3 regions of the Delftia sp. WY8 genome follow, and region 1 is predicted to be linked to each of the others. Evidence: predicted binding sites of a transcription regulator. Region 1 holds the regulator's gene; each other region holds the start of a gene.
The links. The regulator FNR, encoded in region 1, switches genes on or off when oxygen is low (the NO sensors DNR and NnrR bind a similar motif). The targets are predictions, from matches to a motif close to TTGATNNNNATCAA.

Region 1 (9,766 bases):
GGCTTACGCCGGCGTGCAGGACGCCATGGTGCAGTGGTGGTACGGCCATAACGCCGTGGGCTTCTTCCTGACCGCAGGCTTCCTGGGCATGATGTATTACTTCATTCCCAAGCAGGCTGGCCGTCCGGTCTACAGCTACCGCCTGTCCATCGTCCACTTCTGGGCGCTGATCTTCACCTACATGTGGGCGGGTCCTCACCACCTGCACTACACCGCGCTGCCCGACTGGACGCAGTCCGTGGGCATGGTGTTCTCGCTGATCCTGCTGGCTCCCAGCTGGGGCGGCATGATCAACGGCGTGATGACGCTGTCGGGCGCATGGCACAAGCTGCGCGACGACCCCATCCTGCGCTTCCTGATCGTGTCGCTGTCGTTCTACGGCATGTCCACGTTCGAGGGTCCGATGATGTCCATCAAGACCGTCAACGCGCTGTCGCACTACACGGACTGGACCGTGGGCCACGTTCACTCGGGCGCCCTGGGCTGGGTGGGCCTGATCACCATGGGCTCGCTGTACTACCTGATCCCGCGCCTGTTCGGCAAGACCAAGATGCACTCGGTGGGCGCCATCGAGCTGCACTTCTGGATGGCCACCATCGGCATCGTGCTGTACATCGCCGCGATGTGGATCGCCGGTGTGATGCAGGGCCTGATGTGGCGCGCCGTCAATCCCGATGGCACGCTGACCTACACCTTCGTCGAAAGCGTCAAGGCCAGCTATCCGTTCTACGTGATCCGCGTGGCCGGTGGCCTGCTGTACCTGGGCGGCATGCTGGTCATGCTGTGGAACACCTGGAAGACCGCGATCTCCGGCCGTTCCGTGAAGGTGGCCGTGCCTGCCGTCGTGGCCCACGCCTGAGCGTCTAGGAGCATTACTCATGTCCGATCACAACCATAGCGCTCCCAAGAGCTTTTCCCACGAGAAGGTGGAAACCAACAATTTCCTGCTGATCGTGCTGACCCTGCTGGTGGTCGCCGTCGGCGGCCTGGTGGAAATCGTTCCGCTGTTCTTCCAGAAGTCGACCACGGAAGCGGTGGCGGGCCTCAAGCCCTACACGCCGCTGCAGCTGATGGGCCGCGACGTCTATCTGCGCGAGGGCTGCTACAACTGCCACTCGCAGATGATCCGCCCCTTCCGCGCCGAGACCATGCGCTACGGCCACTACTCGGTGGCTGGCGAGTTCGTCTACGACCACCCCTTCCAGTGGGGTTCCAAGCGCACGGGTCCCGACCTGCACCGCGTGGGCGGCAAGTACAGCGACGAATGGCACCGCATCCACCTGAACAACCCGCGCGACGTGGTGCCCGAGTCCAACATGCCTGCCTACTCCTGGCTGGAGAAGAACAAGGTGGATGACACCGTGGTCGCCCAGCACATGAGCGCGCTGCGCAAGGTGGGCGTGCCCTACAGCGACGAGGAAATCAGCGGCGCCGCCGAGCAGGTCAAGGGCAAGACGGAAATGGACGCCGTCATCGCCTACCTGCAGGTGCTGGGCCGTTCGGTCAAGTAAAGGAGAGCGACATGGACATCACCACCATGCGCATCGTGGCCACGCTGGCCTCTCTGGCCTGCTTCATCGGTATCTGGTGGTGGGCGTTCGCCCGCCGCAACCAGGCCCGTTTCGAAGAGGCCGCCCAGCTGCCGTTCGAGCAAGACTGAGTCCCTCCACCAGAACGAGAACTTCCCATGAGCGATTTCGTAAACAACTTCTGGTCGATCTATGTCACGGCGATCACGCTGGGCGGCATCATCGGCTGCCTGCTGCTGCTGTATCTCACCGCACGCAAGAAGGTGGTCCCCTCGGCCGACAACACCACGGGCCACGTCTGGGACGAGGACCTGCGCGAGCTGAACAACCCCATGCCCAAGTGGTGGATGTGGCTGTTCATCATCACCTCGGTGTTCGGCTTCTCCTACCTGGCGGCCTATCCGGGCCTGGGCTCGTTCGCGGGCAAGCTGGGCTGGACGCAGCTGGGCGCCTATGAAAACGAGATGGCCAAGGCCCGCGCGGACCTGGAGCCGCTGTACGCCAAGTTCACGAGCATGAGCACCGAAGACATGGCCAAGGACCCCCAGGCCATGGCCATCGGCGAGCGCCTGTTCATGAACAACTGCGCGCAGTGCCACGGCTCGGATGCACGCGGCGGCAAGAGCTTCCCCAACCTGACCGATGGCGACTGGCTGCATGGCGGCACGCCCGACAAGATCAGGGAAACCATCACGGCGGGCCGCATCGGCATCATGCCGCCCATGGCCGCTGCCGTCGGCACGCCCGACGATGTGCGCAACCTCTCGCACTATGTGCTGAGCCTGTCGGGCAGCCCGCACGACTCGCTCAAGGCTTCGCTGGGCAAGTCCAAGTTCACGGCCTGCGCCGCCTGCCATGGCATGGACGGCAAGGGCAACCAGGCCCTGGGCGCGCCCAACCTGACCGATGACATCTGGCTGCACGGCTGGGGCGAGGCCGCCATCACGGCCATGATCAACAACGGCAAGCACAACGAGATGCCTGCCCAGAAGGACAAGCTGACCGAGGCGCAGATCGCGGTGCTTGCCTCCTATGTCTGGGGCATGTCGCACAAAGACGGCGCAGTCCGTCAATAAGGACAGGGGGCGGCGCTGCGGCGCCGCCTTTTTGCCTTTTGAGTTTTCAGATATTCCAAAAAACCAAGGAACCCACCATGAAGCCCGAGAACGGGGATGATGCCGGGAAGCCTCCCCGCAAAGTCATTCCGATCACGCCTGCCGACCCGGACCCGGGCCAGCTGGTGTCGATGTTCGAGTCCGAGAAGAAGGTCTACCCGCGCTCCATCAGCGGTGTCTTCGCACGCTGGCGATGGGCTCTGGTGTTTCTCACCCAACTGGTTTTCTATGGCCTGCCCTGGCTGGAATGGGGGCAGCGCCAGATGGTGCTGTTCGACCTGGGTGCGCGGCGCTTTTACCTGTTCGGGCTGGTGCTGTACCCGCAGGATTTCATCTACCTGGCGGGCCTGCTGATCATCTCGGCGCTGGCGCTGTTCCTGTTCACGGCCGTGGCCGGTCGCCTGTGGTGCGGCTTTTCCTGCCCGCAGACGGTCTACACCGAAATCTTCATGTGGGTGGAGCGCAAGGTCGAGGGCGACCGCAGCGCGCGCATGCGCCTGGACAAGAACGGCTGGACTTTTGAAAAGCTCTGGAAGAAGTCGCTCAAGCAGTTGCTGTGGATTGCCATTGCCCTGTGGACCGGCTTCACCTTCGTGGGCTACTTCGTGCCCATCCGCGAGCTGGGCGGCGAGCTGCTGGCGCTGCAGGGCAGCTGGCAGGTCTTCTGGGTGCTGTTCTACGGCTTCGCCACCTATGGCAACGCCGGCTACATGCGCGAGCAGGTCTGCAAGTACATGTGCCCCTATGCGCGCTTTCAGAGCGCCATGTTCGACCGCGACACCATGATCGTCAGCTACGACACGGGCCGGGGCGAGCCGCGCGCGCCGCGCACCAAGAAGGTTGACTACAAGGCCCAGGGCCTGGGCGACTGCATCGACTGCAAGATGTGCGTGCAGGTCTGCCCCGTGGGCATCGACATCCGCAACGGCCTGCAGTACGAATGCATAGGCTGCGGTCTGTGCATAGACGCCTGCAATTCCATCATGGACAAGATGGAGTATCCGCGCGGCCTCATCCGGCTGACCACGCAGAACGCCATGGCCGGCATGTGGCGGCGGGCCCAGGTGCTGCGCCGCATCTTCCGTCCGCGCGTACTGGTCTACTCGGCCGTGCTGATCGGCCTGAGCATGGCCATGATCGTGAGCCTGGCGCTGCGCCAGTCGGTCAAGGTCGACGTGATACGCGACCGGGCATCGCTGTCGCGCATCGTCGCGGGCGGCAAGCTGGAAAATGTCTACCGCCTGCAGATCATGAATGCCACCGAGCAGGCCCAGCGCTACCGCATCAGCGCCCATGGCCTCGACGGGCTGGAGCTGGCGTCCGAGCAGGAGGTAGAGGTCGGCCCTGCCGAGACGCGCGGCATTGCGGCGCGGCTGCAGATTCCCTACGGTTCCGCCGAGCCGGGCTCGCACACCGTATTCTTCGATATCGATGCCGTGCATTCAGGCGCGGGACGCGCGTCCGAAAAGGCCGTCTTCCTGGTGCCCCGGTGATATGTCTGGCCGGCGCCGCCCAGGCTGCGCCGGCTGTTTGAAAGAAAGAGGTTATCCATGTCTTCCAGTCCCGCAGTCTCCGCGCCCGCCACGGCCCCTTCGCATCCGGACGCCGGCAAGCCCTGGTGGAAGTTCGCCCATGTCTGGCTCGTGGTGGCCGGCCCGGCCGCCGTCGTGGTGGCTGGCGTGGTCACGGCCGTCATTGCGATCAATGGCGCCGATCCCGTGATCGATCCTGACTATTACCGCAATGGCATCACCATCAACGAGCGTGCCGATGGCGTGCGCGAAGTGCCCAAGAGCCTGGCGCCCGCGGTCACCGGCCGCAACCACGCGGCCACGCCCGCGCAGGACCATCCCACGGACCGCTGAACGCAGGAAAATGCCGTGCACAAGGCCGCAGTCGCGGCCTTTTTGCATGGTGGATGGCATCTCCAGCATGCGCGAGGGCCAAGGGTTTCCTACAGGCAGTGCAGGGTGCGCAGGGCTTGGCACGGTGCGCGGGCGGCGCGCACAATGAAAGCCACCCCTCGACAGCTCAAGGAGATCGCTGATGTTGGCCCAACGCTGGATGTGGATTGCCTGGCCGGCCTTTCTGGCCGCCGCCGTGATGGAGATGCTGGTATTCGCCTTCGTGGACCCGCTGGAGCTGCACTGGCTCGGCGACCTGGGCTGGTCGCGGCAGGGAATCTACACGCTGGCCTTCTTCGCCTTCTGGGGCGTGACCATGCTGTCCAGCCTCATGACCACCATGCTGGGACGCTCCACGCACGATCTCAACGACGGCGTGGTCTCCGAGCCGGACCCAAATCTGGCCATGCAGGGCCTGGGGCGCGATTGAACCTGCGTGCACTGCAATGGCAATGAACAAGGCCCGCGATCGCGGGCCTTGTTCATTGCCGGGGGGCGGGGCCTTGCGGCCTCACTGGCACTGCTGGCTGTTGACGATGCGCTTGAGCGCGTCCGTGTCCAGGATGCGCAGATGGCGCTGGCGCACCTCGATGATGTTTTCTTCGGCAAACTTCGAGAAGGTGCGGCTCACCGTCTCCAGCTTCAGGCCCAGGTAGCTGCCGATTTCCTCGCGCGTCATGCGCAGCACCAGTTCCGACTTGGAAAAGCCCCGGGCGTGCAGGCGCTGCACCAGGTTGAGCACGAAGGCGGCCAGGCGCTCCTCGGCACGCATGCTGCCCAGCAGCAGCATCACGCCGTGCTCGCGCACGATCTCGCGGCTCATGACCTTGTGCACATGGTTTTGCAGGGCCGTGACCTCGCGCGACAGGTCCTCCAGCTTGTCGAAGGGCATGACGCAGACCTCGGCGTCTTCCAGCGCGACCGCATCGCAGGTGTGGTGGTCGTTGACGATGCCATCCAGGCCGATGATCTCGCCGGCCATCTGAAAGCCCGTGACCTGGTCGCGCCCGTCCTCGGTGGCCACGCAGGTCTTGAAGAAGCCCGTGCGGATGGCGTACAGCGAGGTGAAGGACTCACCGTTGCGAAACAGCAGGCCGCCGCGCTTGACCTTGCGGCGCGTGGCCACGATGTCGTCGATGCGCTGCATCTGCTCGGCATCCAGGCCCATGGGCATGCACAGCTCGCGCAGGTTGCAATTGGAACAGGATGCTTTGATGGTCTGAAGGTTCATGGAGTAAACATCAGCGGCGCAGCAGTGCGCCGGCGGTGACCTCGTGGATGGCGATGAGTTGGATCAAATTGTCGCAGCACTGCCGCGAACAACTCTTGATATGAGTCAAGGACGCGGCCAATGGGCTGCGGCACAGTGGACGACATTAGAGGAAAAAACCCATGACCGCTGTCACCCCAGAGCTGCTGCGTCGCTTCGACGTACCGGGGCCCCGATACACCTCGTTCCCCACGGCCGATCGTTTCGTGGAGGCTTTCGGTGCTGAAGACTATATCCTGGCACTTGAACACCGCAAATCGAGTACCGCAGCGCGAGCCATGCCTTTGTCGCTGTATGTGCATGTGCCGTTCTGCGAGTCGCTGTGCTACTACTGCGCCTGCAACAAGATCGTGACGCGCCACCACGATCGCGCTGCCGTCTACCTGGACTACCTGGCGCGCGAGATGGCCTTGCACACGGCCCATTGCGGCAAGGGCCAGGCCGTCAGCCAGTTGCACCTGGGCGGCGGCACGCCCACCTTCTTCTCGGACGATGAGCTGCGCACGCTGATGGCCCTGCTGCGCGAGCATTTCAAGCTGGAGCCGGGCGGCGAATACTCCATCGAGGTCGATCCGCGCACCGTCAGCGTCGAACGCCTGGCCGTGCTCAAGGAGCTGGGCTTCAACCGCCTGAGCTTCGGCGTGCAGGACTTCGACGAACAGGTGCAGATCGCCGTGCACCGCGTGCAGCCGGCCGAGCAGGTGTTCGCGCTGGTGGCAGCGGCACGGCAGCTGGGCTTTGCCTCCATCAACGTGGACCTGATCTACGGCCTGCCCAAGCAGACGCCCGAGTCCTTCGAGCGCACGCTGGCCCAGGTCAATGCGCTGCGGCCCGACCGTATCGCGCTCTATGCCTATGCCCACCTGCCCGAGCGCTTCAAGCCGCAGCGGCGCATCGCGGCCGAGGACCTGCCCCAGGGCGCCGACAAGCTGGCCATGCTCTCGCGCTCCATCGCGGCCTTCATGGACGGCGGCTATGTCTACGTCGGCATGGACCACTTCGCCTTGCCCGAGGACGCGCTGGCCGTGGCCAAGCGCCAGGGCCGGCTGCATCGCAACTTCCAGGGCTACAGCACCCAGCCCGACTGCGACCTGATTGCGCTGGGCGTGTCGGCCATCGGCAAGGTGGGGGCCAGCTACAGCCAGAACGCCAAGACGCTGGAGGAGTACTACGACGCCATCGACGCCGGCCACCTGCCCGTGGTGCGCGGCCTGGCACTGTCGCGCGATGATCTGGTGCGGCGCGCCGTCATCATGGCCATCATGTGCCAGGGCGCCGTGCTGTTCGAGCCCATGGAGCAGGCCTGGCTGCTGGGCTTTCGCGAGTACTTCGCCCCCGAGCTGGCGGCGCTTCAGGACCTGCAGGCCAAGGGGCTGGTGCAGATCAGCGACGAGGGATTCCAGGTCACGCCCATGGGCTGGTACTTCGTGCGTGGCGTGGCCATGCTGTTTGACCGATATCTGCAGGCCGACAAAAACCGGGCGCGGTTTTCGAGGATCATCTAGGCCCCATGCTGTTGTCGCTGCTCTGGACCGCTTTGATCATGGGGCTCGTCGGCGGGCCCCATTGCCTTGCCATGTGCGCCGCGCCCTGCGGCGTGGTCACGGGCGGGGCGGGGCAGGGCACGGTACAGGGTGGTGGGCAGGTGGTCGCCGTCCATGGACTGCAAAGCCGGCTGTGGCTGCGCACGGCGCTGTTCCATGGCGGGCGGCTGGCCGGCTATGCCAGCCTGGGCGCTGCCTCGGCGCTGGCCATGGAAAGCCTGTCCTGGCTCACCAGCCAGACCACGGCGCTGCAGCCGTTCTGGACGCTGACCCATGTCGCCGTGATGGCCTGGGGCCTGGCCATGATGGTGCAGGCCCGCCAGCCCGCCTGGCTGGAGTCTGCGGGCCGCGCCGCCTGGCGGCGCGTGCAGCCCTGGGTGTCCGCCCCTGGCGGCACGCTGGCGGCGGGCTATGCCTGGGCGCTTATGCCCTGCGGACTGCTGTATTCGGCCGTGCTGGTCGCCGCGCTCAGCGGTGGCCCCTTGCAGGGCGCATCGGCCATGGCGGCCTTTGGCGTGGGCAGCGGGCTGTGGCTGGTGGCCGGCCCCTGGCTGTGGCGGCTGGGCCGCCAGCGCCTGAACGGCCTGCGTGCCGAATGGGGCACGCGGCTGGCCGGCCTGATGCTGGTGGGCGTGGCCGTGTGGGCGCTGTGGATGGACCTGATCTACAAGCCCAGTCTCTGGTGCCGATGAACAACAGCGGGGGACAGACTTGGTCCTGAGGGTCGCGGATTGCCTGCAAGGCCCTCAGAACTGGAGATAATGCCCGAATCATCGGCTTACATTTGCCGATTCCTTCAGCCTCGGGGCCGTTGCCGCGCGTGAACCATTCCGTCCTCATCGATATCCGAGACCTCCGTCCGGGCATGTTTGTCCAGCTCGATGTTGGATGGCTGAACCATCCCTTTCCGGTCAGCAGCTTCAAGATCACCTCCAGCGCACAGATCCAGACCCTGAAATCCCTGGGCCTGGAGGCGGTGCGCTGCGTTCCGCACAAAAGCGACGCCTGGCCGGCCGAGGTGCGCACTCCGCCGCCGCAGCCGCTGCCCGCTGTGGCGGCCGCTGCAGCCGAGCCCGCCGAGGAACCCTCACCCGCAGCGCCGCTGCTGCTGTCCGTGCCCAACTGGCGCGGCCGGCTGGAGGACTGCAATGCGCGCTTTCAGAAGGTGGAGCGTGGCTATGTGGCCATCGAAACCACCCTTGCCAGCGCGCCCGAGCAGGCGCGCATGCCCACCGAAGCCCTGGTCGACGGCTGCCTGGCCGAACTGGCCGGCCCGCAGGACGTGGCGATTCACCTCCTGTCCGATGGCGTGGGCAGCAACCAGAGCGTGCATGCCGTCAACGTGACCGTGCTCGGCCTGCTGCTGGGCCGCGCCCTGGGCCTGGAGGCTGCGCTGCTGCGCGACCTGGGCCTGGCGGCGCTGCTGCACGATGCCGGCAAGCCGGTGGCCGGCGCCGAAGGCATGCACGGCCTGGCCCTGGAGTCTTCCGTGCCCGACGCGCTGCGCGACCGCTACGAGCGCCATGTGGGTGAATCGGTCGCCATCGCCATGCGCATGGGCCTGTCGGCCCAGGTCACCACCGCCATCGCACAGCACCATGAATGGGCCGACGGCACGGGATTCCCGCTGAGCCTGGTGGCCGAGGACATGGAGCTCACGGGCCAGATCCTGGCCCTGGTCAACACCTATGACCGCCTGTGCAATCCCGGCGATGCGCAGACGCCGCACACGCCGCACGAGGCGCTGTCCATGCTGTTCAGCCGGCTGCGCGACAAGTTCGCCGCGCCCGTGCTCAATGGCTTCATCCGCATGATGGGCGTGTTCCCGCCGGGCTCGGTGGTGGAGCTGACCGATGGGCGCCATGCCATGGTCATGTCCGTCAATGCATCACGGCCGCTCAAGCCTTCGGTGATGGTCCATGACGCCAGCGTGCCGGCCGCCCAGGCGCCCGTGCTGGCGCTGGAGCTGTTTCCCGCGCTGGGCATACGCCGGGGCGTGGCTCCTGCGCAGTTGCCGCGCGACGCGCTGGACTATCTGTCGCCGCGCCGGCGTGTCTGCTATTACTTTGAACGGGCGGTGGAATTGGATCCGCCGAAGGTGGCGTCTTGAACAAGCAAGCGCTCAACCGCGCCTGGCCCCGCCTGCTCGATGCACTGCAGGAGGCGCTGTGGCTGATCGATGCCCGCAGCCTGAAGGTGCTGCGCGCCAACGCCGCCAGCGAATCCGTCACCGGCTATGAGACCGATGCCGCCGTGGGATTGCCCGTGCAGGTGCTGGCCGCCACGCCGCAGCAGCAGGCGTTCTGGAGCGACCCTTTCAACTGGCAGGCCGGCGCCCAGTTCATTTCCGAGGTGCGCCGTGCCGACGGCCAGCTGGCGCCCGTGGAGATGCGCGTGCGCGCGC
Region 2 (9,766 bases), 1.9 Mb from region 1:
CGTTTTCCGGACGACGTCATCGACCACCTCGCCGGCATCACCCCCGGCAGCGCCCTGGACCGCGTGCGCCGCCACCGCACCGAGGCGCGCACGCAGGCCCAGCAAAGCTTTGCCGCCCTGTTCACGCCCGCCGAGCCCGTGCCCGGCACGGTCTCGCTGCGCGAGCGGCTGGCCCTGGCCGCCTTCACGGCCGGGCTGCATGGCGAGCCGCGCAGCGCCGCCTTCTATGCGAAGGCGCTGGCGGCCGAAGATGCGGAACTGGCTGCCGCCGTGGCATCCGAAGTCGTGCGGGGCCGTGCACAAAGCCTTCAGCCCGGCAGCGGCCCGCACGGGCCGTACGGCCGCTACCCGGCAGGCCCGCTGAGCCGCGAGGACCAGAGCGGCCCCGCCTATGCCGTGGACCCGGCCCATGCCGCGCTGCTGGGCGCGCGCCTGGCCGCGGCGCTGGCCCATGCGCACCTGCTGGCCTACCACCCGCGCGACGCCAGCGCCGGGGCCCTGCAGGCGCTCCAACAGGCGGGCTGGAGCGAGACGGACATCGTCATCGTGTCCCAGCTGGCGTCCTTCCTGTCCTTCCAGATCCGCGTGGTCGCGGGGTTGCGCGTGCTGACTGCACGCCCCGCGTCCCCGGCAGCCCATCAACCCACCCTGCAAGCCCAGCCATGACCTCAACGAACTCCGCCGCTCCCCAGGTCTTCACCCAGGAACAGCTCGACTGGCTGCCATGGATTGAGCCGCTGGACGAAAGCGAGCTGACCGAACGCCACCATGCAGGCCTGGTCGATGCCTCACGCGCGCAGTCCCCCTACTTCCGCCTGCTGGCGCGCGACCCCGACACGCTGGGCGCACGCACGCGCACCGACAAGGACATCTTCTACAACCCCGACGCCGGCCTGCCGCGTGCCGAGCGGGAGCTGGCGGCCGCTGCCACCTCGCGCGCCAATGGCTGCATCTACTGCGCCTCGGTCCATGCGCGCTTTGCCACGCACTTCTCGCGCCGGGGCGGCGACGTGCAGCGCCTGCTCGACGAGGGTCCGGGCACGGACCTGGGGCCGCGCTGGAACGCCATCGTCACGGCGGCCGTGGCGCTGACCCAGACGCCGCCTGCGCTGGAGCCCGCCCACATCGATGCGCTGCGCGCCGCCGGCCTGGACGATGCCGCCATCTCCGATGTGCTGCACGGCACGGCCTTCTTCAACTGGGCCAACCGGCTCATGCTGTCGCTGGGCGAGCCACGGACCACCGCATGAGGGCTTTCGCCCTCACCACAGGCCCAGCAGCTTCCACCAGGCGCTGCCGACCACGGCAAAGACCAGCAGCTCGATCACGCACATGGCCGCGCCCACGCGCCACCAGTTGCCCAGCGTGACATAGCCGCTTCCGAAGATGATGGGCGAAGTGCCGGTGGCGTAGTGGGTCAGCGTCATCATGATGGCCGAGCCGGCCGTCATCATCAGCATGAAGGGCACGACATAGTCGGCCGGAATCAGCTGCGCGCCCACGGTCAGGAAGGCCAGCATCATGGCGCTGATGTGGGCCGTGGTGCTGGCGAACAGGTAATGCGAGAACACGAACACGCCCACCAGGATGGCCGCCACCGGCAGCCAGTCCAGACCGCTGGCGACGATGGCGTTCTTCATGCCCACCGCGAACCAGGACACCACGCCCAGCTTGTTGAGCTGCTCGGCCAGCATGACCAGGGCGCCGAACCACACCAGCGTGTCCCAGGCGCTTTTCTCGGACAGCACGTCATCCCAGTCGATGGTGCCCGTGATGATCAGCACGAACAGGCCCAGGAAGGCGACCACCGTCGGGTCCAGCGTGAAGGCAGGCCCGAACAGCATCTGCGGCACGTTGGCCCACAGCAGCAGCATCAGGCCGAAGGTGCCCAGCATCACGCGCTCCTTGCCCGACAGCGGCCCCATGCGGGCCATCTCGCTGCGCGCGTACTCCACGGCATTGGGCGTGGCCTTGAGTTCGGGAGGCGACAGCAGGTAGATCACCAGCGGCATCAGCAGCAGGCACAGCAGGCCCGGCAGCAGCATGTACAGCGCCCAGGTGGTCCAGCTCAGGTGCAGGGCCTGGCCCGTGGCCTTGGCCACGAAGTCCACCACCAGCGGATTGGGCGCCGTGGCGGTCAGGAACATGGCCGAGGTGATGGGATTGGCGTGGTAGTTGACCAGGGCCAGATAGGTGCCCACCTTGCCCTGCGTACCCTTGGCCGGGTCCGACTCGAAGGCATTGGCGATGGACTTCATGATGGGGTGCACGATACCGCCGCCGCGCGCCGTGTTGCTGGGCGTGAACGGTGCCAGCACCAGCTCGCAGATCGCCAGGCCGTAGCCGATGCCGATGGTCCGCTTGCCCAGCAGCGCGATGAACATCAGTCCGATGCGGTTGCCCAGCCCCGTCTTCTTGAGGCCGCGCGAGATCAGGATGGCCACCACGATCAACCAGATCAGCGGGCTGGAAAAGCTGCTCAGCGAATCGGTGACTGCGCCCTTGGACGAGCCTGACGTGACCTGGGACAGCGAGACGATCACGATGGCCATCAAGGCCATCACGCCAATGGGCATGACCTTGAGGATGATGGCCACGATGGTGGTCAGGAAAATGGCCACCAGCTGCCAGGCCTTGGGCGTCAGCCCCTCGGGCACGGGCACCAGCAGCAGCCCGAACAGCACGGCGGTGGCGATCAGCGCCGGCACCAGCCGGAACGGCACGGCCGACTTGAAGTAGCGGAACAGCGAGGCAATCTTCTCGAGCATGTGGATCCTTTGCGTTGCCGGAGCGGCGCCGAGAGAGCATGGCCTGCCGGGAGCAAAAGCCCACCAGCCTGCACGGGCACTGGCGGCCGCGCCGCATGACTGACATCATGATGCAGTGCAGCATGAGCCCGGCTTCCAGCGGGCGCCTGCGCCACCGAAGTTTGACAGGCATCAAGGCCGGGCCAGTAAACCTGGCGACCCAGGCCACCGAGCCCCGCTCACATGACAGCATCCCCAGACCGGGTGCCTTTCGCCCCGGTGTACCCATGCAGTGAAAAAAGGAGAAAAGCCGACATGCCAGCCAACCGATTCTTGCCCGAGGAATGGGAATGCCGGCTCCAGGAGATCGACCTGGAGATCGCCCGCCACGCCGTCATCTGCAAGATCCCGCTGCTGCAGGCCGGCGTGGTGGAGCGCGTGCTGGCCGATGACGCCAGCGTCTGCGGCGGCGACCACGAGGCCGCTTTCAAGACGCTGCGCGGCCTCTTGTACATGCACTACACCGAGCTGCTGCACATCAGCGAGGTGCTCAGCCCCGATGCCGCCCAGGAAATCGCCCACCGCGTGCGCCTGCGGCTGGGCCAGCGCATCGGCAACCAGCTGGGCGGCTGATGCCGGGCTGTCTGCCTGGCCTTTGCCCTGGCGCGAGGGCATGAAAAAAGGGCTACGACAGTTGTCGTAGCCCTTTTCAATTTGGTTGCGCGAGAAGGATTTGAACCTCCGACCTTTGGGTTATGAGCCCAACGAGCTACCAGACTGCTCCATCGCGCGGTATTCCAAAATTATAGCAGATTATTCAGCTGCCTTGGCTTCGGCGGCGCCTTCTTCAGCGCGCTCGACCAGTTCCACGAAGGCCATGGGGGCGTTGTCGCCCACGCGGAAGCCCATCTTCAGGATACGGGTGTAGCCACCAGGACGCTTTGCGAAGCGGGGGCCCAGCTCGTTGAAGAGCTTGGTCACGCTGTCGCGGTCGCGCAGGCGGTCGAATGCCAGGCGGCGGTTGGCAACGGTGTCGACCTTGGCCAGGGTGATCATGGGCTCGATCACGCGGCGCAGTTCCTTGGCCTTGGGAACGGTGGTCTTGATGGCTTCGTGCTCGATGAGCGAATTCATCATGTTCTTCAGCATCGCCAGGCGGTGCGAAGAGGTGCGATTGAGTTTGCGGAGGCCGTGACCGTGACGCATGGTGCTTTATTCCTAAAATATGTAATTAGGGCTTGCGCAAACAAGGATGCAAGCCTGGACCCGTTACCGGATCTGCAGCTTGCCTCAACCGAATTTGCGCAAGTTGTTGATTAATTCGGGCAGCCGTATCAGGTACTGCCCGAGGCACTGAGGCTCTCCAAAAAGGAGAGCCCGCAATTATAGTGCTTAGCGCTTTTCCAGGCCAGCAGGCGGCCAGTTCTCCAGCTTCATGCCCAGCGTCAGACCGCGGGAAGCCAGGACTTCCTTGATCTCGTTGAGCGACTTGCGACCCAGGTTGGGGGTCTTGAGCAGCTCGTTTTCGGTACGCTGGATCAGGTCGCCGATGTAGTAGATGTTCTCTGCCTTGAGGCAGTTGGCCGAACGCACGGTGAGTTCCAGCTCGTCCACGGGACGCAGCAAGATGGGATCAAAGGCGGTTGCGGCACCACGGCCACCGGCCGGAGCATCGAAGACGCTGGCGATATCGCCGCCGTCCAGCTGAGCGAACACGGCGAGCTGTTCCACCAGGATCTTGGCGGAGGCGCGCACGGCGTCCTCGGCAGTGATCGCACCATTGGTTTCGATCTCCACCACCAGCTTGTCGAGGTCGGTGCGTTGTTCAACGCGGGCCGATTCGACGGCGTAGCTCACGCGCTTGACGGGCGAGAACGAAGCGTCCAGCACGATACGGCCGATCGACTTCGTGGACTCGTCGCCATAGCGGCGCACATTGCCGGGCACATAGCCGCGGCCCTTCTCGACCTTGATCTGCATGTCCAGCTTGCCGCCTTGCGACAGGTTGGCGATGACATGATCAGGGTTGATGATTTCCACGTCGTGGGGCGTCTGGATGTCGCGCGCCGTCACGACGCCTTCGCCATCCTTGCGCAGGGAGAGCGTGACCTCGTCGCGGTTGTGCAGCTTGAACACCACACCCTTGAGGTTCAGCAGGATGTTGACCACATCTTCCTGGACACCGTCAATGGACGAGTACTCGTGCAACACACCAGCAATCGTCACTTCCGTCGCTGCGTAACCCACCATGGACGAGAGCAGGACACGGCGCAGGGCATTGCCCAGCGTATGGCCGTAGCCACGCTCAAACGGCTCCAGAACAACTTTGGCGCGATTGTGGCCAAGCTGCTCGACATTGATCGTCTTGGGCTTCAGCAAATTGGTTTGCATGCAGACTTCCTCTCAATACCCCCGGCTCGTTACACCGGTAAGGCTGGTGAAGCACCCCAGCGCGATGCCTCGCGGCTGGGGGACGGTTTTACAGAAATGTCGCTGCGCGGAATTAACGCGAGTACAACTCAACGATCAGGGATTCGTTGATGTCTGCACCGAACTCGTCGCGGTCAGGCGACTTCTTGAACGTGCCTTCAGCCTTGTCGGCCGACACTTCCACCCATGCGGGGAAACCGACTTGACCAGCCAGTTGCAGGGCTTCGACGATGCGGGCCTGCTTCTTGGACTTTTCACGCACGGCGACCACGTCACCCACCTTCACCATGTAGGAAGGGATGTTGACGGATTGGCCGTTGACCGTGATGGCCTTGTGCGACACCAGCTGACGCGCTTCCGAGCGGGTCGAGCCGAAGCCCATGCGGTACACCACGTTGTCCAGACGCGACTCCAGCAGCGACAGCAGATTGGCACCGGTGTTGCCCTTCTTCTTGTCGGCGGCTTCGAAGTAGCGGCGGAATTGCTTTTCCAGCACGCCGTACATGCGCTTGACCTTCTGCTTTTCACGCAGCTGCAGGCCGAAGTCGGAAGTACGCTGACCGGAAGTGCGGCCGTGCTGGCCGGGCTTGGTGTCGAACTTGGACTTGTCGGCGATCGAGCGACGTGCGCTCTTCAGGAACAGGTCAGTGCCTTCACGGCGGGAGAGTTTGGCCTTGGGGCCGATATAGCGTGCCACTTGATTTCCTTTGTGTCATCTGCCGTGCACAAGCACGGGAGCCGCCCGCGATGTTACACATCTGGGCGGCGGTGGGCTTGGTGAAAAAGCTTAGATACGACGGCGCTTTTGAGGGCGGCAGCCGTTGTGGGGAACCGGCGTCACGTCCGCGATGGAAGTGATGCGGATGCCCAGGGCGCCCAGGGCGCGAACCGAGGATTCACGGCCGGGACCGGGACCCTTGATTTCGACGTCCAGGTTCTTGATGCCCTGTTCGATGGCAGCACGACCAGCCACTTCCGAAGCCACCTGGGCAGCGAAGGGAGTCGACTTGCGCGAACCCTTGAAGCCCTGGCCACCCGACGAGGCCCACGACAGAGCGTTGCCTTGGCGGTCGGTGATGGTGATGATCGTGTTGTTGAACGAAGCGTGCACGTGGGCAATGCCGTCCGAAATGTTCTTACGGACTTTCTTGCGAACGCGCTGTGCAGCGTTGTTTGCGGGAGACTTAGCCATAGTGATCTTTCAATCTCTTTATTTCTTCAAAGCCGCGGCACCCTTGCGCGGACCCTTGCGGGTACGTGCATTCGTGCGGGTACGCTGACCACGCATGGGCAGGCCACGACGATGACGGAAACCGCGATAGCAACCGATGTCCATCAAACGCTTGATGTTCATCGTTGTTTCGCGACGCAGATCACCTTCCAGCGTCAGGGAAGTCAGCTGATCGCGGATCTTTTCCAGATCACCGTCAGTCAGTTCCTTGATTTTCTTGGAATATGCGATGCCAGCGGCTTCGCAGATCTTGCGTGCAGTGGTGCGACCGATCCCATAGATAGCGGTCAGGCCGATTTCAGCGTGCTGATGCGGCGGGATGTTAATGCCAGCGATACGTGCCATTATTCGTCCTCAAACTTTCCTATCAACCCTGGCGCTGCTTGTGGCGCTGGTCCGTGCAGATCACTCGCACCACACCCTTGCGGCGGATGATCTTGCAGTTACGGCAGATTTTTTTGACCGAAGCCGAAACTCTCATTTCATTCTCCTAAAACTCTACATCCGTTACGGCCTATCGACCGGGAAACATGCCCGCGATGGATAGATCGAATGGGCGTCTACTAACTCTTACTGGACCCGCCGGCACCGCCGGCCAGGCCCATCACTTAGTTCAATTGCCAAGTGTCGCTTTGAAGTTCGCCTTTTTGAGGAGCGATTCGTACTGTTGCGACATCATGTAGTTCTGCACCTGGGCCATGAAGTCCATGGTCACCACCACAATAATCAGCAGTGATGTACCACCGAAGTAGAACGGGACGTTGTACTTCAGGATCAGGAACTCGGGCAACAAGCACACGAATGTGATGTACACCGCACCAGCCAGGGTCAGGCGAACCAGGATCTTGTCAATGTAGCGGGCCGTCTGGTCACCGGGACGGATCCCGGGGATGAAGGCACCACTCTTCTTCAGGTTGTCGGCGGTTTCCCGGCTGTTGAACACCAGGGCCGTGTAGAAGAAGCAGAAGAAGATGATGGCGGTGGCGTAGAGCATCACATAGATCGGCTGACCGGGGGTCAGCGTGCTAGCAATGTCCTTCAGCCAGCGCATGGATTCCCCTGCACTGAACCAGTTCACAACGGTCGCCGGCAGCAAGATGATCGAGGAAGCGAAGATGGGAGGAATGACCCCCGCCATGTTCAGCTTCAGCGGCAAGTGCGAAGACTGACCGCCATACACCTTGTTACCCACCTGACGACGCGCATAGTTCACCAGGATCTTGCGCTGTCCCCGCTCGACAAACACGACGAAGTACGTCACGGCTGCCACCACGAGAACGATGAAGATCGCGGCCAGGATGCTCATGGCACCGGTGCGCACCAGCTCCAGCAGACCACCGATGGAGCTCGGCAGACCTGCGGCGATACCTCCAAAGATGAGGATCGAGATGCCGTTGCCCAGACCACGTTCCGTGATCTGTTCACCGAGCCACATCAGGAACATGGTGCCGGCCGTCAGGCTGACCACCGCCGTGAGGCGGAAGCCGAAACCGGGGCTCAGAACCAGACCTGCGGAGCTTTCCAGAGCCACGGCAATTCCCAGGGACTGAAAAATCGCCAGGCCCAGAGTGCCATAGCGGGTGTACTGGGTGATCTTGCGACGACCCGATTCACCTTCCTTTTTCAGCTGCTCGAATGTAGGGACCACGTAGGTCATGAGCTGCATGATGATCGATGCCGAGATGTACGGCATGATCCCCAGTGCGAACACCGTGAAGCGCGACAGCGCCCCACCCGAGAACATGTTGAACAGATTGAGAATGCCGCCCTGCTGGCCATTGAACAGCTGCTGCAGCTGCGCTGGATCGATGCCCGGCACGGGGATATGAGCCCCGATGCGGTAAACGACCAGCGCGAGCAACAGAAAAACCAGACGGCGGCGAAGATCGCCGAATTTTCCGGTTTTTGCAATTTGAGCTGCGCTAGTAGCCACGGATGTCTTCTTTCAGATCATTAATCAGGCGATGCTGCCGCCGGCAGCTTCGATGGCAGCCTTGGCGCCGGCGGTAGCGCCGATGCCGTTGAGCTTGACAGCCTTGCTGATTTCACCGCTCTTGATGATCTTGACCACCTTTGCGATTTCACCAACCAGACCGGCTTGCTTCAGAGCTGCCAGATCGACTTCGGCCAGGCCCAGCTGTTCCAGAGCGGACAGGGTCACTTCTGCGTTGAACTTCAGCAGATGCGACTTGAAGCCACGCTTGGGCAGACGGCGCTGCAGAGGCATTTGACCGCCTTCGAAGCCCACCTTGTGGTAGCCACCCGAACGCGACTTCTGGCCCTTGTGACCACGGCCGGCAGTCTTGCCCAGGCCGGAGCCGATGCCGCGGCCGACACGGCGCTTGGCATGCTTGGCACCTGCTGCAGGCTTGATGCTATTGAGTTCCATCATCAATCCTTTCAGAGGACTTTGACCAGATAGCTGATCTTGTTGATCATGCCGCGCACAGCAGGCGTGTCCTGCAGTTCGCTGATGCTATTCAGCTTGCGCAGGCCCAGGCCACGGACGGTGGCGCGGTGCGATTCCTTGGTGCCAATGGGGCTGCGCACCAGTTGCACCTTCACGGTTTGTTGCGTTGTCATGTGATTGACTCCGATCAGGCGGTGAAGATGTCTTCAACCGACTTGCCGCGCTTGGCTGCCACTTCCGAAGGGGTCGTGGAGTTCTTCAGAGCGTCAAAAGTCGCGCGGACCATGTTGTAGGGATTCGACGAGCCATGGCTCTTGGCCACGATGTCGGTGATGCCCAGCACTTCGAAGACGGCGCGCATCGGGCCGCCGGCGATGATGCCGGTACCCTTGGGAGCGGGGTTCAGCATCACGGATGCTGCGCCATGCTGACCCATCACGGTGTGATGGATCGAGCCGTTCTTCAGGGACACCTTGATCATGTTGCGACGGGATTCTTCCATCGCCTTTTGCACGGCTGCAGGCACTTCCTTGGACTTGCCCTTGCCCATGCCAACACGGCCATCACCGTCGCCAACCACGGTCAGTGCAGCGAAGCCGAGGATACGACCGCCCTTCACAACCTTGGTGACGCGGTTCACCGCGATCATTTTTTCGCGCAGACCGTCGTCACGACCTTCGTCTTGCACCTTGGGAGAAAACTTTGCCATTTCTATCCGCTCCGCTTAGAACTGCAGGCCGGCTTCACGAGCGGCTTCTGCCAAAGCCTTCACGCGGCCGTGGTATGCGAAACCAGCGCGATCGAAAGCCACTTTCTCCACGCCTGCAGCCTTGGCCTTCTCGGCAATGCGCTTGCCGATCAGCGTAGCGGCAGCCACGTTGCCACCCTTGCCGATGGCGCCCAGTTGGGTGCGCACTTCGGCTTCGGCAGTCGAGGCCGAAGCCAGCA
Region 3 (9,766 bases), 690 kb from region 1:
TGCCCATCGGCGCCGTCGTCGCCCATGGCAAGGCGGCCACCGTGCTGCAGCCGGGCAACCACGGCTCCACCTTCGGCGGCAATCCGCTGGCCATGCGTGCGGGCATCGAAACCATCCGCATCATGGAAGAAGACGGCCTGCTGGCCCATGCCACCAAGGTGGGAGACCGCCTGAAGTCCACGCTGCAAAAGGAGCTGGCCGACGTCAAGGGCGTGGTCGATGTGCGCGGCCAGGGCCTGATCATCGGCATCGAGCTGAACAAGCCCTGCGGCGCCCTGCTGGGCCGTGGCGCCGAAGCCGGCCTGCTGTTCAGCGTGACCGCCGACACCGTGGTGCGCCTGGTGCCGCCGCTGATCATGACCGAGGCCGAGGCCGACGAAGTGGTCGCCAAGCTCAAGCCCCTGATCGTGCAATTCCTGTCCGAATGAGGACCTGCCTATGACTGCCATCAAGCACTATCTGCAGTTTTCCGACTTCACGGCCGACGAGTACGCCTATGTGCTCGAGCGCGCGGCCCTGATCAAGAAGAAGTTCAAGAACTACGAAAAGCACCACACGCTCAGCGACCGCACGCTGGCCATGATCTTCGAGAAGGCCAGCACGCGCACCCGCGTGAGCTTCGAGGCCGGCATGTACCAGCTCGGCGGCTCGGTGGTCCACCTGACCACGGGCGACAGCCAGCTGGGCCGCGCCGAGCCCATCGAGGACAGCGCGCGCGTCATCAGCCGCATGACCGACCTGGTGATGATCCGCACCTACGGCCAGGACAAGATCGTGCGCTTTGCCGAGTACTCGCGCGTGCCCGTCATCAACGGCCTGACCAACGAGTTCCACCCCTGCCAGATCCTGGCCGACATCTTCACCTTCATCGAGCACCGCGGCTCGATCCAGGGCAAGACCGTCGCCTGGGTCGGCGACGGCAACAACATGGCCAACACCTGGCTGCAGGCGGCCGACCTGCTGGGCTTCACCGTCCACGTCAGCACGCCGGGCGGGTACGAGGTGGACGAGAAGCTGGCCTTTGGCGGCAAGGCGCCGCGCGAGGGCTGCTACAAGGTCTTCAAGGACCCGCTGGATGCCTGCAAGGGCGCCGACCTGGTGACCACCGACGTGTGGACCAGCATGGGCTACGAGGCCGAGAACGAGGCCCGCAAGAAGGCCTTCGCCGACTGGTGCGTGGATGCCGAGATGATGGCCGCCGCGCGTGCCGACGCCCTGTTCATGCACTGCCTGCCCGCCCACCGTGGCGAGGAAGTGCAGGCCGAGGTCATCGACGGGCCGCAGTCCGTGGTCTGGGATGAGGCAGAGAACCGGATGCACGTGCAAAAGGCACTGATGGAGTACCTGCTGCTGGGCCGCCAGCCGGGCTGATCACGCCCACTCCTTTGGCCCAGGCGCATTCCCCCACACCCATGCACCTGAGCCACGAACACTCCAGACACCGCCTGCAGGCCAAGCGCCCCCAGGCGGTGTTTCCGTTGGGCGGCTGCGCATTGCGCCATCCGCACATTGCACGCCATACGCGCGTGCCCTCCTTCTTCGGGCCGCGCCGGCATTTCGCGGCCCGGGTGCGTGCGCTGTTCGTGCGCATCCACACCTTCTATCTGAAGTTCCTCCAGGGCCATACCTAGGGCCGCACCCCCTCTTCCCAGCCTTATGCGCCGCCCCGGGCACCGGGCGCGGCAAGCCTGTGCGTGCCCTGCTGTCTCCCGAAGAAGAACTTCCATGTCCGAAGCCCTGCATCCCTGCCTGAACTGCGGCGTCTGCTGCGAACACTTCCGTGTCGAATTTTCCGTCTACGAACTGCGCTCCATGGGCGGCACCGTTCCCGATGAACTGGCCCATGAGGTCCACGGCAACCGCTGGCGCATGAACGGCACCGAGCGCCGCCCCGTGCGCTGCACGGCCCTCACGGGCCGCTGCGGCGAACAGGTGGCATGCAGCATCTACGAGCAGCGCTCATCGACCTGCCGGGAATTCGAGATGGGCACGGACCGCTGCAACGCTGCGCGCCTGGCGCATGGCCTGCCTGCGCTGGATGACGGCGCCCGCATCTGGCTGGCCGCTGCCTGAGCGTGCAACCGGCCGGCGGCCCGGCGACCGGCCTGGCGACCGATCTGGCGCTATGGCTGGCGCCTGTCCGGTGCGCAGCTGTCTCCGCCGCAGGCGCTGCAGCCGCCGCAGCCGCCCCCGTCCTTGGGCGCCAGCGACGGATGCAGCTGACCGGCCTTCAGCCGCCAACGCGCCGGCAGGTAGCGCCAGACCAGGGACACGGCCGCCACCACCACGATCACGCCCACGATGATGTTTTGCCACATGCTCAAGGCCCTCCTCAGCCCGCGCCCAGCGCGAGGGCCACGCGGTAGGTGATGAAGCTGGCCAGGTAGGCCAGCGCGAACAGGTAGCCCGTCATCAGCAGCGGATAGCGCCAGCCATTGGTCTCGCGCCGCACGGCCGCCAGCGTGGAAATGCACTGGGGCGCGAACACGAACCAGGCCAGCAGCGACAGCGCCGTGGCCAGGGACCAGGTATGGGCGATCAGCGGCCCCAGCTGCTCGGCCATGGCCTCGTCGCTGGCAGCGGACAGTGCATAGACCGTGCCCATGGCACTGACGGCCACTTCGCGCGCGGCCATGCCGGGCACCAGGGCGATGGCGATCTGCCAGTTGAAGCCGATCGGCGCCAGCACCACCTCCAGCCAGCCGCCGATGCGGCCTGCAAAGCTGTAGCGGATGGCCGCTTCGGTGACGCCATCGGGCGGCGCCGGGTAGCTGGCCAGAAACCACAGCACGATGCTCACGGTCAGGATGATGCCGCCGACGCGGCGCAGGAAGATCATGGCGCGCTCGTACAGGCCCAGGGCCAGGCTGCGCGGGCTGGGCCAGCGGTAGGAGGGCAGCTCCATCAGCAGCGGCGTGGGGCCGGCGCTGCGGCCCACCAGCTTGGCCACGCCGGCCACGGCCATGGCGCTGGCGATGCCGGCCACGTACAGCGCGAACAGCACCAGGCCCTGCAGGTTGAAGATGCCGCCCACCGTGCGCTCGGGAATGAAGGCGCTGATCAGCAGCGCATAGACCGGCAGGCGCGCCGAGCAGGTCATCAGCGGCGCGATCATGATGGTCACCAGGCGGTCGCGCCAGCTGGTGATGGAGCGCGTGGCCATGATGCCGGGCACGGCGCAGGCGAAGCTGGACAGCAGCGGAATGAAGGAGCGGCCCGACAGGCCGACCTTGCCCATGATGCGGTCCAGCAAAAAGGCGGCACGCGGCAGGTAGCCCGAATCCTCGAGTGCAAGGATGAACAGGAACAGGATCAGGATCTGCGGCAGGAAGACCAGCACGGCGCCCGTGCCGGCGATCACGCCATCGGCCAGCAGGCTGCGCAGCGCGCCTTCGGGCATGTGCTCGTTGACCAGGGCCGAGACGGCCGAAACGCCGCCCTCGATGCCATCCATCAGCGGCTGTGCCCAGCTGAACACGGCCTGGAACATCAGGAACAGCGTGGCCGCCAGCAGCAGCATGCCCCACAGCGGGTGCAGCACCACGGCGTCGATGCGGTCGTCGCGCCGGGTGTCCACCACGGGCTCCTTGACGCAGTCGGCCATGATGCGGGCCACCTGCTGGTGCAGGGCCAGCACCTGCTCGCGCGCATCGCCCGGGCGGGCCGGGGCCTGCAGCTGCGGCGCCGCCAGGGCGCGGGCTTCGGGGCCGTCCAGCCATTGCAGCAGTTCGCGCGCGCCGTCCTGGCGCACGCCCACCGTGGACAGCACGGGCATGCCCAGGGCGCGTGACAGCGCCTCGCGGTCGATATCGATGCCCTGGCGCCTGGCCATGTCGCTCATGTTGAGCACCAGCAGCATGGGCAGGCCCAGGCGCTGGGCCTCCAGCACCAGGCGCAGGTTCAGGCGCAGATGGGTGGCGTCGGTGACGCAGACCAGCAGTTCGGGCGGCGCCTCGCGCGCATGGCGACCCGAGACGATGTCGCGCGTGATGCGCTCATCCTCGCTGTGCGCATGCAGGCTGTAGGTGCCCGGCAGGTCCAGCACGCGCACGCGCCGGCCGCTGGCCGTGCTCAGCCAGCCTTCCTTGCGCTCAACGGTCACGCCCGCGTAGTTGGCCACCTTCTGGCGTGCGCCGGTCAGCAGGTTGAACAGCGCCGTCTTGCCGCAGTTGGGATTGCCCAGCAGGGCCAGGCGCAGTGCGGAATCACCGCTGCCGCCGCCGCCCTGGGCAGGCTGCAGCGGCTGAATGAGTTTGGGAGAGGACGACGCGCTCATGCCACCGCCTCCGGCGCCACGCGCACCAGGGCCGCCTCATGGCGGCGCAAAGCGAACGTGGTCTGGCCCACGCGCACGGCCAGCGGGTCGTCGCCCGGAAAGCCCGCGGCCAGGATGCGCACGGGCTCGCCGGGCAGAAAGCCGATCTCCATGAGCCGCAGCAGCAGTTCCTGCTCGCTGGCATCGCGTGCGGCATGGAGCTCGACCACGCGCGCCGATACCTGGCGGGGCAGGGCATCAAGGGTGATGGCCGTGATGGCCGTGGTGGCAGCAACGGCGGCAACGGCAGCAGAGGAGGACATGGGAGGCGCGGACAGCGTGGACGGAGCCGCAGCGTCCGTCGCGGGGTTCATCGAATGCATGGCGTGTTGTATCAATTGATTTTTATTCTCATTTTGATTTTGATCGAACCCGGGCGGCGGGACCGCGCATGGTATCGGAGTGCGGGACAGGGTTTTGCGTTCCCGGCTTTGCCCCCTGGCGGGCCCAGGCGGGCGGCGCGCGGCACAATGGCGGCCGACGCCGACACGGCCTTTGCGCACTCCCCTCCCCACGCCATGACCCATCCCTGCCTGAGCTGCGGCGCCTGCTGCGCATCGTTTCGCGTGGACTTTTCCGTGCACGAGTCGCAGGCGCAGGGCGGCCGCGTGCCAGCCGGGCTGGCCGAGGAAGTCACCGACCACACCTGCCGCATGCGCGGAACCGACTGGGCGCGTCCCCGCTGCGCGGCCCTGGTCGGCAAGGTGGGCGAGAAGGCCCATTGCGGCATCTATGAATGGCGCCCCTCGCCCTGCCGCGAGTTCGCCGCCGGCAGCGATGCCTGCAACCGCGTGCGCGTGCGCCATGGCATGCAGGCGCTGGACAGCGGCCTGCTCTAGCAGCCTGCCAGGCGCCACCAGCCGTCATTCCACCGGCAGCCCCGCCAGCTGTCCCTTGAATTCCTGCAGCGAGAAATGCGTGTGCACCTGGCGCACGCCGGGCAGCCGGTGCAGGCGGCTGAGCAGCAGATCGGAATAGGCGTCGAGATCGCGCGCCACGACGACCAGCAGGAAGTCCTCCGGCCCCGAGATGCCATGGAACATCACGACCTCGGGAATGGCGCAGACCGCTTCCTGGAAATGGCGCGAGGACTCCTCGTTCTGGTGGTCTATGCCCACCATCACGAAGGCCAGCACGCCAAAACCTATGGCGCGCCGGCTCAGCGCGGCGTGGTAGCCGGTGATCACGCCCTCGTCCTCCAGCCGCTTGATGCGCCGCCATGACGGTGACTGCGACAAATGCACACGCTGCGCCAGCTCACCCGAGGTCAGCCGCGCGTTGTCCTGCAGGGCGCGGATCAGCAGCCGGTCCGTTCTGTCGATGTCGATTGGCATAAACCACCTATGAATTCATGTTTCACAGAATAACTTATCCAAGATCAAGTCGATTTAGGGATAACTACTAAACGTCCCGCGAAGGCCGTCCATAGCATCCGCCTCCGAAGCCCCCCACAGCAACGGAGACAACAACCCATGCCAGCCTTCGAAGACATCGTCCAGCGCGAAGCCGGACTCAAACAGCAGCTGTCCGCCGGACAGATGACCATGATCGCCATCGGCGGTGCCGTCGGCACCGGCCTGTTCCTGGGCAGCGGCTTTGCCATCGGCTTTGCCGGGCCCAGCGTGCTGATCAGCTATGCCATCGGCGCAGTGATCTCGCTGCTGCTCATGGGCTGCCTGGCCGAGATGACGGTGGCCCACCCGACCTCGGGCTCGTTCGGCGCCTATGCCGAGCACTACATCAGCCCGATGGCCGGCTTCATGGTCCGCTATGCCTACTGGGCCTGCGTGGTGCTGGCCGTGGGCACCGAGGTGACGGCCGTGGGCCTGTACATGGGCTACTGGTTCCCCGAGGTGCCGCGCTGGGCCTGGGTGGTGATCTTCTCGGGCGCGCTCATCGGCGTGAACATGATGAGCGTCAAGGCCTTCGGCGCCGTGGAGTACAGCTTCTCCATGATCAAGATCATCGCCATCGCGGCCTTCATCGTGGTCGGCGCCTGGGTGGTGTTCGGCGCCCGTCCGGACGGCGTGGGCTTTGCCAACTACGTCAACAACGGCGGCTTCTTCCCCAACGGCCTGTGGGGGACCTGGGTGGGCGTGATCATCGCCATCTTCAGCTACCTGAGCATCGAGATGATCGCGGTGGCCGCCGGCGAGGCCAAGGACCCGCAGCGCGCCGTCACCAGCGCCTTCCGCTCCACCATGGTGCGCCTGGTGGTGTTCTACCTGGCCACGATCGCGCTGATGCTGGCCATCGTGCCGTGGTCGGCCGCCGGCAAGGAGGGCAGCCCCTTCGTCAAGGTGATGGAGATCATCGGCCTGCCCGGCGCGGCCAGCGTGGTCAATTTCGTGGTGCTGGTGGCCGCCCTGTCGGCCATGAACAGCCAGCTGTACATCACCACCCGCATGATGTTCAGCCTCTCGCGCGCCGGCCATGCGCCCGCCGTGCTGGGCCGCGTGAACTCGCGCGGCGTGCCGCTGCCGGCGCTGCTGCTGTCGTGCCTGGGCATTGCCGTGGCCACGCTGTTCAACATCATCAATCCCGAGCAGTCCTTCATGCTGATGATGGCCGTGGCCATGTTCGGCGCCATGTTCACGTGGTTCATGATTTTCGTGACCCACCTGTTCTTCCGCATCCACTGGGTGCGCCAGGGCAACAAGCCGCTGGCCTTTCGCATGTGGGGCTTTCCGGTGCTGACGCTGCTGGGCGCGGCGCTGATGCTGGCCGCCCTGGTGTCCACGCTGTTCACCGACGTATTCCGCCTGACCGTGCTCACGGGCCTGCCCTTTTTGCTGCTGCTGGCCGCCGTCTACGCCATCTGGTATCGCCGGCCGGCCGGCCAGCCCTCCCTTCAGACCCCAACCCCAACCCAGACCCCAACATCCACCCAAGCCCAGGTTCCCGCCCGGTGACATCCGGCCTCCCGTTTCTCTCTCTGCCTTAGACACATGACGACTCTTGCCCCCCTCGATACCGCCCGCGCCTCGATGTTCAGCCACGTCCCTCCCTACCCCGGAGATCCCATCCTGTCGCTGATGGAAGCCTTTCAGCAGGACCCGCGCACCGACAAGGTCAGCCTGAGCATCGGCCTGTATTTCGACGAGGCCGGCCGCCTGCCCGTGCTGGACTGCGTGCGCCAGGCCGGCGATGCCCTGGCCCGCGAGCAAAGCCCCAGCGGCTACCTGCCCATCGAAGGCATTGCTCCCTACCGCCAGCTGGTGCAGGACCTGGTGTTCGGCGCCGGTCATGAGGCCGTGCGCAGCCAGCGCATCGCCACCGTGCAGACCCTGGGCGGCTCGGGCGCGCTCAAGCTGGGCGCGGACTTCATCCAGCACTATTTCCCCGGCGCCGAGGTCTGGCTCAGCGATCCCACCTGGGACAACCACCTGGCCATCTTTCAGGGCGCGGGACTGCGCACCCACAGCTATCCCTACTACGACGCGGCCACGGGCAGCCTGCGCTTCGACGCCATGCTGCAGACGCTGCGCGAACTGCCCTCGGGCAGCGTGGTGCTGCTGCATGCCAGCTGCCACAACCCCACGGGCGTGGACCTGTCGCGCGAGCAGTGGCAGCAACTGATCCCGGTGATCGTGGAGCGCGGCCTGATCCCCTTTGTGGACATGGCCTACCAGGGCTTTGGCGATGGGCTCGATGAAGACGCCTGGTCCGTGCACGCCCTGGCCGACGCGGGCGCCCAGGCCTTCGTGGCCAATTCGTTTTCCAAGAACTTCTCGCTGTATGGCGAACGCGTGGGCGGCCTCAGCGTGGTCTGCAACGACGCGTCCACGGCCGGTAATGTGCTGGGCCAGCTCAAGGCCACGGTGCGCAGCAACTATTCCTCGCCACCCACCCGTGGCGCACGCCTGGTGCAGCAGGTGCTGGCATCGCCCGAGCTGAGCGCCCAATGGGCGCAGGAGCTGGCGCAGATGCGCGGGCGCATCAAGGACATGCGCGCCCAGCTGCACAGCGCGCTGCAGGAGCGCTTTGGCGAGCGGCGCGACTTCGGCTTCCTGCTGACCCAGCGCGGCATGTTCAGCTACACAGGCATCACCGAGCCCCAGGTCCACCGCCTGCGCGACGAGCATGGCGTGTACCTGATCCGCTCGGGCCGCATGTGCATGTCGGGCCTGTCCGGCGCCAACGTGCAGTACGTGGCCGACGCCATTGCCACGGTGCTGGAGTCGCCGCAATGAGCGGCTGCCCCGTCCATGGCGGCCTGACCGAGCGCATCGTCGCCGAGGAAAGGGCACAGCTGGATTTCAGCCAGTCCATGAGCTATGGCGACTACCTGCAGCTGGACTCCATCCTGGGCGCACAGCAACTGCTGTCGCCCACGCATGACGAGCTGCTGTTCATCATCCAGCACCAGACCAGCGAGCTGTGGATGAAGCTGATGCTGCACGAGCTGGGCGCGGCCACGGCCGCCGTGGCGGCCGACCACCATGCAGATGCCTTCAAGATGCTGGCCCGCGTGAGCCGCATCATGGAGCAGTTGGTCGGCGCCTGGTCCGTGCTGGCCACCATGACGCCTACCGAGTACACGGCCATGCGCCCGTATCTCGCCAGCTCCAGCGGCTTCCAGAGCTACCAGTACCGCTGCATCGAGTTCGCGCTGGGCAACAAGAATGCCGCCATGCTCCAGCCCCATGCCCACCGGCCCGATCTGCTGGCCCAGGTGGAGGCGGCATGGCGCTCGCCCTCCCTCTATGACGAGGCCCTGCGCCTGCTGGCACGCCAGGGGTTGGCCATTCCTGCCGGGCACCTGGAACGCGACTGGACCCTGCCCTACACGGCCAGCCCCGAGGTCGAGGCTGCCTGGGCCCAGGTCTACCGCGACCCGCAGTCGCACTGGGACCTGTACCAGCTCGGCGAAAAGCTCGCCGACATCGAGGACGCCTTCCGCCTGTGGCGCTTTCGCCATGTGACCACGGTGGAGCGCGTCATCGGCTTCAAGCGCGGCACGGGCGGCACGGGCGGCGTCAGCTATCTGCGCAAGATGCTGGACGTGGTGCTGTTCCCCGAAATCTGGTCCGTGAGAACGAAACTGTGACCCCTGAGCGGCTTTGCCGCTTCCCCCGCTCTCGCTGCGCGGGCGCGGGACGACACCATCGCTGCGGGGCGGCGCGGCCGGCCTAGGCCCTTGCTCGGCGTCCGCCGATGGGCCGCGCCAAGTTTCCGGCGCAAGAACACCATGCCTTCGCATGTAGTCAAAACACAAGGAAATCCATGAAGCAAATCATCGACGTGGGACTGCCGCCGCTCAAGCAGCCCTTCTCCTGGGCCGTCAAGGCCAGCGGCCAGATGCTGTTCACGGCCCACGGCCCCGTGCGGCCCGACGGCAGCATCGACACCGGGCCCATCGAACAGCAGGCGCGCCTGACCTTCACCAACCTGCGCAACGCGCTGCAGGCTGCAGGCGGCACGCTGGCGCATGTGACCCAGGTGCTGATC

Region 2: G4D77_RS13675 (DASS family sodium-coupled anion symporter) is a predicted target of FNR. The motif match lies at 2,930-2,943, and genes of this name have one in related genera.
Region 3: G4D77_RS08125 (FeoA family protein) is a predicted target of FNR. The motif match lies at 4,672-4,685, and genes of this name have one in related genera.

Annotation. Positions count from the first base shown of each region.
Region 1 is NZ_CP049795.1:1,077,280-1,087,045, reverse strand. Features, by position in the region: gene ccoN (cytochrome-c oxidase, cbb3-type subunit I) at 1-859, shown strand, start outside; gene ccoO (cytochrome-c oxidase, cbb3-type subunit II) at 879-1,511, shown strand; gene G4D77_RS04865 (cbb3-type cytochrome oxidase subunit 3) at 1,523-1,660, shown strand; gene ccoP (cytochrome-c oxidase, cbb3-type subunit III) at 1,688-2,605, shown strand; gene ccoG (cytochrome c oxidase accessory protein CcoG) at 2,683-4,137, shown strand; gene G4D77_RS04850 (FixH family protein) at 4,195-4,509, shown strand; gene G4D77_RS04845 (hypothetical protein) at 4,691-4,978, shown strand; gene fnr (fumarate/nitrate reduction transcriptional regulator Fnr) at 5,060-5,779, opposite strand; gene hemN (oxygen-independent coproporphyrinogen III oxidase) at 5,941-7,323, shown strand; gene G4D77_RS04830 (sulfite exporter TauE/SafE family protein) at 7,329-8,054, shown strand; gene G4D77_RS04825 (cyclic di-GMP phosphodiesterase) at 8,228-9,472, shown strand; gene G4D77_RS04820 (bifunctional diguanylate cyclase/phosphodiesterase) at 9,469-9,766, shown strand, end outside.
Region 2 is NZ_CP049795.1:2,971,585-2,981,350, forward strand. Features, by position in the region: gene G4D77_RS13665 (CMD domain protein) at 1-666, shown strand, start outside; gene G4D77_RS13670 (alkylhydroperoxidase domain protein) at 663-1,250, shown strand; gene G4D77_RS13675 (DASS family sodium-coupled anion symporter) at 1,263-2,768, opposite strand; gene G4D77_RS13680 (hypothetical protein) at 3,063-3,380, shown strand; tRNA gene G4D77_RS13685 (tRNA-Met) at 3,463-3,539, opposite strand; gene rplQ (50S ribosomal protein L17) at 3,561-3,953, opposite strand; gene G4D77_RS13695 (DNA-directed RNA polymerase subunit alpha) at 4,140-5,138, opposite strand; gene rpsD (30S ribosomal protein S4) at 5,251-5,874, opposite strand; gene rpsK (30S ribosomal protein S11) at 5,965-6,369, opposite strand; gene rpsM (30S ribosomal protein S13) at 6,388-6,753, opposite strand; gene rpmJ (50S ribosomal protein L36) at 6,776-6,889, opposite strand; gene secY (preprotein translocase subunit SecY) at 7,022-8,341, opposite strand; gene rplO (50S ribosomal protein L15) at 8,366-8,797, opposite strand; gene rpmD (50S ribosomal protein L30) at 8,809-8,991, opposite strand; gene rpsE (30S ribosomal protein S5) at 9,006-9,527, opposite strand; gene rplR (50S ribosomal protein L18) at 9,543-9,766, opposite strand, start outside.
Region 3 is NZ_CP049795.1:1,762,629-1,772,394, forward strand. Features, by position in the region: gene G4D77_RS08095 (aspartate aminotransferase family protein) at 1-428, shown strand, start outside; gene argF (ornithine carbamoyltransferase) at 439-1,371, shown strand; gene G4D77_RS08105 (hypothetical protein) at 1,413-1,631, shown strand; gene G4D77_RS08110 (YkgJ family cysteine cluster protein) at 1,726-2,073, shown strand; gene G4D77_RS08115 (hypothetical protein) at 2,124-2,318, opposite strand; gene feoB (ferrous iron transporter B) at 2,333-4,276, opposite strand; gene G4D77_RS08125 (FeoA family protein) at 4,273-4,638, opposite strand; gene G4D77_RS08130 (YkgJ family cysteine cluster protein) at 4,834-5,154, shown strand; gene G4D77_RS08135 (Lrp/AsnC family transcriptional regulator) at 5,179-5,649, opposite strand; gene G4D77_RS08140 (amino acid permease) at 5,788-7,227, shown strand; gene G4D77_RS08145 (amino acid aminotransferase) at 7,303-8,508, shown strand; gene kynA (tryptophan 2,3-dioxygenase) at 8,505-9,365, shown strand; gene G4D77_RS08155 (RidA family protein) at 9,542-9,766, shown strand, end outside.